One region of the Shewanella scandinavica genome, then DNA from elsewhere that is predicted to be linked to it. Evidence: predicted binding sites of a transcription regulator. Region 1 holds the regulator's gene; each other region holds the start of a gene.
What was found. The regulator MetJ, encoded in region 1, represses methionine synthesis genes. The targets are predictions, from matches to a motif close to TAGACGTCTAGACGTCTA.

Region 2: a site for MetJ is predicted at 703-720, ahead of metH (methionine synthase). Genes of this name have one in related genera too.
Region 3: a site for MetJ is predicted at 866-883, ahead of msrA (peptide-methionine (S)-S-oxide reductase MsrA). Genes of this name have one in related genera too.

The regions. Positions count from the first base shown of each region.
Region 1 covers NZ_JAUOES010000025.1:56,082-58,286, reverse strand. Annotated here, with positions in the region: gene metB (cystathionine gamma-synthase) at 1-583, opposite strand, end outside; gene metJ (met regulon transcriptional regulator MetJ) at 796-1,110, shown strand; gene Q4Q50_RS18200 (sulfite exporter TauE/SafE family protein) at 1,192-1,935, shown strand; gene nrfD (NrfD/PsrC family molybdoenzyme membrane anchor subunit) at 2,041-2,205, opposite strand, start outside.
Region 2 covers NZ_JAUOES010000007.1:124,451-126,655, forward strand. Annotated here, with positions in the region: gene Q4Q50_RS08005 (histidine phosphatase family protein) at 1-504, opposite strand, end outside; gene metH (methionine synthase) at 849-2,205, shown strand, end outside.
Region 3 covers NZ_JAUOES010000008.1:130,174-132,378, forward strand. Annotated here, with positions in the region: gene pgm (phosphoglucomutase (alpha-D-glucose-1,6-bisphosphate-dependent)) at 1-260, shown strand, start outside; gene msrA (peptide-methionine (S)-S-oxide reductase MsrA) at 374-853, opposite strand; gene astE (succinylglutamate desuccinylase) at 1,196-2,205, shown strand, end outside.

The DNA of each region.
Region 1 (2,205 bases):
AGTGGATAACGATATCCGCGCCTAACAATAGGGGTTGTTGCAATATCGGCGATAAAAAAGTGTTATCGACCACGACTAGTGCGCCGACCTCATGGCTCGCCTTGGCAATGGCTTCGATATCCACCACACGCAATAACGGGTTCGATGGGGTTTCGAGCCACACCATCTTAGGATTCTGCGCAATGGCGGCGGCTAACGCTTGGCTGTCGGTTTGGTCGACCACAATGAGCTTAAACTGGCCTTTCTTCGCCAAGTTGGTAAATAAACGGTAGGAACCACCATAGCAATCATGGGGCACAACTAATAGGTCATCGGGGCCGAGCAAAGTAGTCACTAAGGTGATGGCCGCCATGCCAGTGCACGTCACTATGCCAGTGGCACCCTTTTCTAATTGCGCTAATGCTTCACCTAAAATGCAGCGCGTTGGGTTGCCTGAACGACTGTAATCGAATTCGCGGGGATTTTTATGACCATCGAAGGCGTAATTAGTCGACAAATAAATCGGTGGCACAACTGCGCCATATTGAGTATCGCTTTCGATACCCTGACGCACTGCCAGTGTGGCTAATTGACGCTCTGCCATGGGTGGACTCCTAAATTCGATAGACTGATAGAGATGTCTGGACGTCTAAATGTACCTAAGCCCAACGTCATCGTCAATAGGCGTGAAGACGTTTAGACGTCTGAACATAAAGAAATCTGTTTGCAATCACAAAGAAATAGTAGCAATAATTTGACTGTTCTTTGTAAGGGTTTAAAATCTGCCCCGAATTTAGCGTTATAACAGGTGAGTCAATGACTGAATGGAATGGGGAATACATCAGCCCCTATGCTGAACATGGCAAGAAGAATGAACAAGTAAAAAAAATTACTGTGTCTATTCCGCTCAAAGTGCTTAAGGTCCTTACGGACGAACGAACTCGTCGTCAGGTCAATAATTTGCGTCACGCCACCAACAGCGAGCTGTTGTGTGAGGCATTTTTGCACGCCTACACTGGCCAGCCATTGCCTAACGATGAAGATCTGTCAAAAGATAGCCCAGACAGCATTCCCGCCGAAGCCAAGTTGCTGATGGACGAGATGGGGATCGAGTGGGAAGACATGGAATAGCGACTTGTCGCTGGCAAAGTTACATCACAGTGCTCATCAATAGGGATCGTTAACGATCCCTTTTTGTTTATATGGAATCCTATGTTTTCTATGATAGATCCACAGACTCTTGCCTTGGCCTCGCTGATTGTATTTCTTGGCGCCTTAACCCAGAGCCTGATTGGGTTTGGCCTAGCGGTTGTCGCCAGTCCTTTGCTGTATATCGTCGATCCGCAGCTCGTACCGGGTCCCGTTATTGCCATGGGATTTACCATCTCGCTACTGACCTTATTCCGGGAACGTGGTCATTTAGAATTCAATGGCTTGCAATATGCGCTCCTAGGTCGCGTGCCCGGTGGTTTTATCGGCGCGAGTCTGTTGCTGTTTGCGCCTCAGCCCATACTCGGGTTATCCATCGCCGCCATTGTAGCGGTCGCGGTTATCCTTAGCCTGTATAAATTCAGCCTACCCGTGAATAAGAAAACCCTCTTCGGCGCGGGTGTCGTCTCGGGGATTTTCGGTAATATTGCCGCTATTGGTGGTCCGCCGATGGCGATTCTATTGTCAGGCAAAGACGCTTCGCAGTTTCGCGCCGCCCTGTCGGCCTTCTTCATTTTTAGCTCCACCATAGCTATGGTCATTCTGGCGATCACTGGTTTATTAGAATTGAAGCACCTGTGGCTGTCGTTACTACTGTTACCTTCTGTGCTTTTAGGGTATTTAGTCGCCGGGCGATTGGTAGGCCGTGTCGATAAAGAGAAGACTAAAATGGCGACCTTAGTCCTGTGCAGTATCAGCGCCTTAGTGCTAACGGTGAAGTCGGTTATCGAACTCTTACCCCAATAAGCGTCCTGCTTGTACTGGCAAACCTTCTCAAAATTCAAACAATAAAAAAGCACTGACATTGTCAGTGCTTTTCTTTATCTATCAATATGTAAAGTCAACTTACACTCAGCTTAAATAGCTTTGCCCTGCATACACAATAAAGTGTCTTAGCGCGAGTACGCCGGTTAAGCTAGCGCAAGCCACCATAATCATTGCGCCCTTAGTGTGGCGAGTCGCGGCAGGTAACAACATGAACAGCAATGGAATACCAAAGCCAATCCCGACGACGCC
Region 2 (2,205 bases), on a different contig from region 1:
ACTAGCGCCCACTGCCTGCTCGGCGTTATCTGAGTCGAGAATCAACCGTTCAAACTCGGCGGCGAGTATCTGGTCAATCGTCCCATTCACCCGCGACTCGAAACTGGCCATAGTTTCCCCATTGGGCGGCGGTGTTTGCCAAGGGTTTTGCCAATAGGCCGCTAAATGTTCGCCCGCTTGTTGATACAGTTCATCGAGCCGACGACCGTCCCAATCGCCAAAATCAATTTCCTGTAAACCCGATAAAAGCTGCGCCTGCAATGGCCTTGACTCAGATACCAGCGCCGCCGTCGAATGCAGCTCGGCGGCAAAGGCTTGGGCAAATTCGGCGCAGCGGCGTGAGGTCGAGCTATAAATCGCGCTACACACGCTGGCCTGTGACTCAACCGCTGCCGACATTTGCTGCCAGCCCTTTTCGCTTAGAGGCACATCCACACGGCCGCGTAAAATGGCGCCGCCTTCGCACTCACCGTGGCGTAACAATAACAATCGAACTTGTTTCATCGTATTCCTATGTCTATCACTCATGGCAAATTTTGTTGAAGCCCCACATTAGACCCGTCGTCCTATATACTCAATTACGCCCTAGCCCTACAACTAGTCCTACAAAAAGAGCCGTTAAACTGGGTGAAAAGTGGTGATAGGACTCAATTGTCGTCAGTCAATTTTGACCTTGCCCTGACAATCATAAGTCGCGTATTATGGACGTCTATACGTTTAAATGTCCAAAAACATTTTATAAAAAACAAGTATCCAAAAACAAATGTCGATAGACCAGAATAAAATGCACTTTGCATAACAAGGGTCGATGCTTGGACTTAACTTAGCTGTATTTAAGGTAATTATTTATGACGATACCCTCAACTAAAGCCGGCCAGATATTAGCAGACATTCGCAAACAGCTTGCAGAGCGCATTCTGATCTTAGACGGTGCCATGGGCACTATGATCCAAGGCTACAAGCTGGAAGAAGAGGACTATCGCGGCGAACGCTTTAAAGATTGGCACACTGACGTCAAAGGCAACAACGATTTATTGGTGTTGTCGCAACCCCACATCATCAAACAAATTCACACCGACTACTTAAACGCCGGTGCAGACATCATTGAAACCAACACCTTTAATGCTACGACTATTGCCATGGCTGACTACGACATGCAGTCGCTGTCCGCCGAAATTAACTTAGTCGGCGCGCGCCTCGCCCGTGAAGCCTGTGATGAAGTGTTTGCGGCCACAGGCATTCCACGCTACGTCGCCGGGGTGTTAGGCCCCACTAACCGTACGTGTTCGATTAGCCCTGATGTGAACGACCCAGGCTATCGTAACGTCAGCTTCGATGAGTTAGTCAGCGCTTACCGAGAATCCACTAAGGCACTGATTGAAGGCGGCGCGGATATCATTATGGTCGAGACCATATTCGATACCTTAAACGCCAAGGCCGCGCTGTTTGCGATTGAATCCGTATTCGATGACTTATTTGGTCAGCATTCGAGTGACCGCTTACCTATCATGATTTCGGGCACCATTACCGATGCCTCTGGCCGCACACTGACTGGCCAAACGACCGAAGCTTTTTACAATTCCCTGCGCCATATCAAGCCCTTATCTATCGGTCTTAACTGTGCACTTGGGCCAAAAGAATTACGCCCCTATGTGGAAGAATTATCCCGCATCAGTGAGTGTTATGTGTCGGCGCATCCGAATGCGGGACTGCCGAACGAGTTTGGCGGTTACGATGAAACCCCAGAAGACATGGCGAATGTGATCGAAGATTGGGCGCGCGAAGGCATGCTCAATATTATCGGGGGTTGTTGTGGTAGTACGCCTGAACATATCCGCGTGATCCGCGAAGCAGTGAGCCGTCACGATCCACGTATTTTGCCGGACATTCCAGTCGCTTGCCGCTTGGCAGGTTTGGAACCACTGACTATCGATGCCCAATCCCTGTTCGTTAACGTGGGAGAGCGCACCAACGTCACAGGCTCGGCTAAGTTTTTAAAATTGATCAAAGAAGGCAAGTTTGAGCAAGCGCTCGATGTCGCCCGCGAGCAGGTTGAAAGCGGCGCGCAAATCATCGACATCAACATGGACGAAGGCATGCTCGATGGCGCCGAGATCATGCACAAGTTTTTAAACTTAATTGCCTCTGAGCCCGACATCAGCCGCGTACCTATTATGATCGACTCCTCTAAATGGGAAGTGATCG
Region 3 (2,205 bases), on a different contig from region 1:
TTGCGTTATTAAATGCAGAAACCTTAAATGCCACTGTGCTTGCGGGTGAGACAATCGAAAACGTGTTAACCCATGCGCCGGGCAATAATGCGGCCATTGGTGGCATCAAAGTGACTACGGCGAATGGTTGGTTTGCCGCGCGTCCATCGGGCACGGAAGCGTTATTTAAGATCTACGGCGAGAGTTTTATCAGTGAGCAGCATTTAGCTGAAATCATCAAAGATGCGCAGGCATTAATTGATAAGGCGCTGAACGCTTAATGCAGCAGTAGGTTTATAAAGTATCAAAAAACAAACGCACTCAGTTTTGAGTGCGTTTTTGTTTGTGTCTAATGTCAGTTATGAGTATTAAACTCATGCTGATTTGACTGTATTTAGTACTCGATATGACAACTCGGTAAATTATTCTTATCAATGTAATTTTGGTGATATTCCTCTGCCACATGGAACTGCTGCAATGGCACTATTTCAGTCACGATATGGCGTAATCCCCAACGACCTGATCGGGCAAAAGCTAATTTTGAGGCTTCTGCTGCGGCTTTTTGTTCACTGTCATGGAAGAAAATCGTGCTGCGGTATTGAGTGCCTATATCTCCACCTTGCATGTTCAGGCTGGTTGGATTGTGGTTTTTCCAAAATACCTCGAGCAAGTCTTCATAACTGACCAAGGCAGGGTCAAATTCCACTTGTACCACTTCGGCGTGGCCCGTTTTGCCTTTTTTGACTTCTTCATAGGTGGTCGCGCTATTATTGCCGCCCATATAGCCGCAGGTGGCGTTCGATACGCCATTCACTTGTCTAAAAAAATACTCTACGCCCCAGAAACAGCCGGCACCAAAGGTTGCTAACGCCATAATTAAATCCAATAGAAGTCTAGATGGCTAAGAATTGTGATAAAACTCGCGCGCAAAAGCAAGCCTCTAGCAGGAATATTTATGCAGGACGATTTTTCGATAAGGTGATGGAAAATTTACACTCGCCGTAGCAAAGCGCCGCGTTGATCTTATTCCGTTCAAAACTGGGTCCTATGGCGATAAATGTCTGAGAACAGCATTAAAAACATGTGTTAGTATTGAAGCCGCTTTTTAAGGTGCGAGTCAGCCTAACCGCGTTGAGATGAATGCTTGAGTGGTTATGGCTATCTGCACTGATGCTATTGCGCCGTTACTGTTACACACCATTATAAGGAGAATTCTGTGTTACAAGCTCTGTTAGATTCAAAGGATTTTTTAGCGCTCACCTTAGCCCATCCTGAACAGTTCGATGGCGAGTTTTCATTTAGCTTAGGCGACCATACCCAAGTTGAAGTGTGGGATACTGGCGTTATCGTTTTTGAGCCCGCCCAGAATGAAGGAAAAGATGTTGTCCTTTCTTGCGGTGTTCACGGTAACGAGACCGCGCCCATTGAACTCTGCAATGGCTTAATTAAGCAGCTTTTACAGCAAAAGATCATCGCGAAACAGCGCACTTTATTCCTGATTGGTAATCCATTAGCGATTAATAACGGCACGCGGATTATCGATGAGAACATGAATCGTCTGTTTAGTGGTGAGCATTCCAATCCTCCGGGATTAGTCAATCCTGAGCGAGTGCGCGCCAAAAAACTCGAAGCCTATGTGGACCGTTTTTATACCGCGGTTGCCGATGGTCGTCAGCGCATTCATTATGATCTGCACACGGCGATGCGCGCCTCGAAGCATGAAAAGTTCGCTATCTATCCCTATCGTCCAGGGCGCGCCTTTAGCGGCGAGCAAATTATGTTTTTAGCCGCAAGCGGCGTCGATACAGTACTTTTCCACCACGAACCGACCACGACCTTCAGCTATTTTTCCTCTGAACGCTACGACGCCGATGCCTTTACCATTGAACTTGGCAAAGTCTATCCCATGGGGCAGAACGACATGACGCGTTTTATCGCCACCCATGAAATGTTCATGCGCTTGATCACCGCTAAGCCGTTGGAGCTGGATGCATTTGATGCCGATAAGGTTAACTTGTACCAAGTGTGCCGCGTCATCAATAAACATTTCGATGATTTTGAATTTACCTTCGCAACTGATGTCGAAAACTTCAGAGCTTTCCCGAAGGGCTTTGTTTTAGCGCTGGAAGGTGGGCAAGAAATTAAAGTGGAGCACGAGTTTGAGTCTGTCGTGTTCCCTAATGCCAAAGTGCCTATTGGCAATCGCACTGTGATTTGCCTGATCCC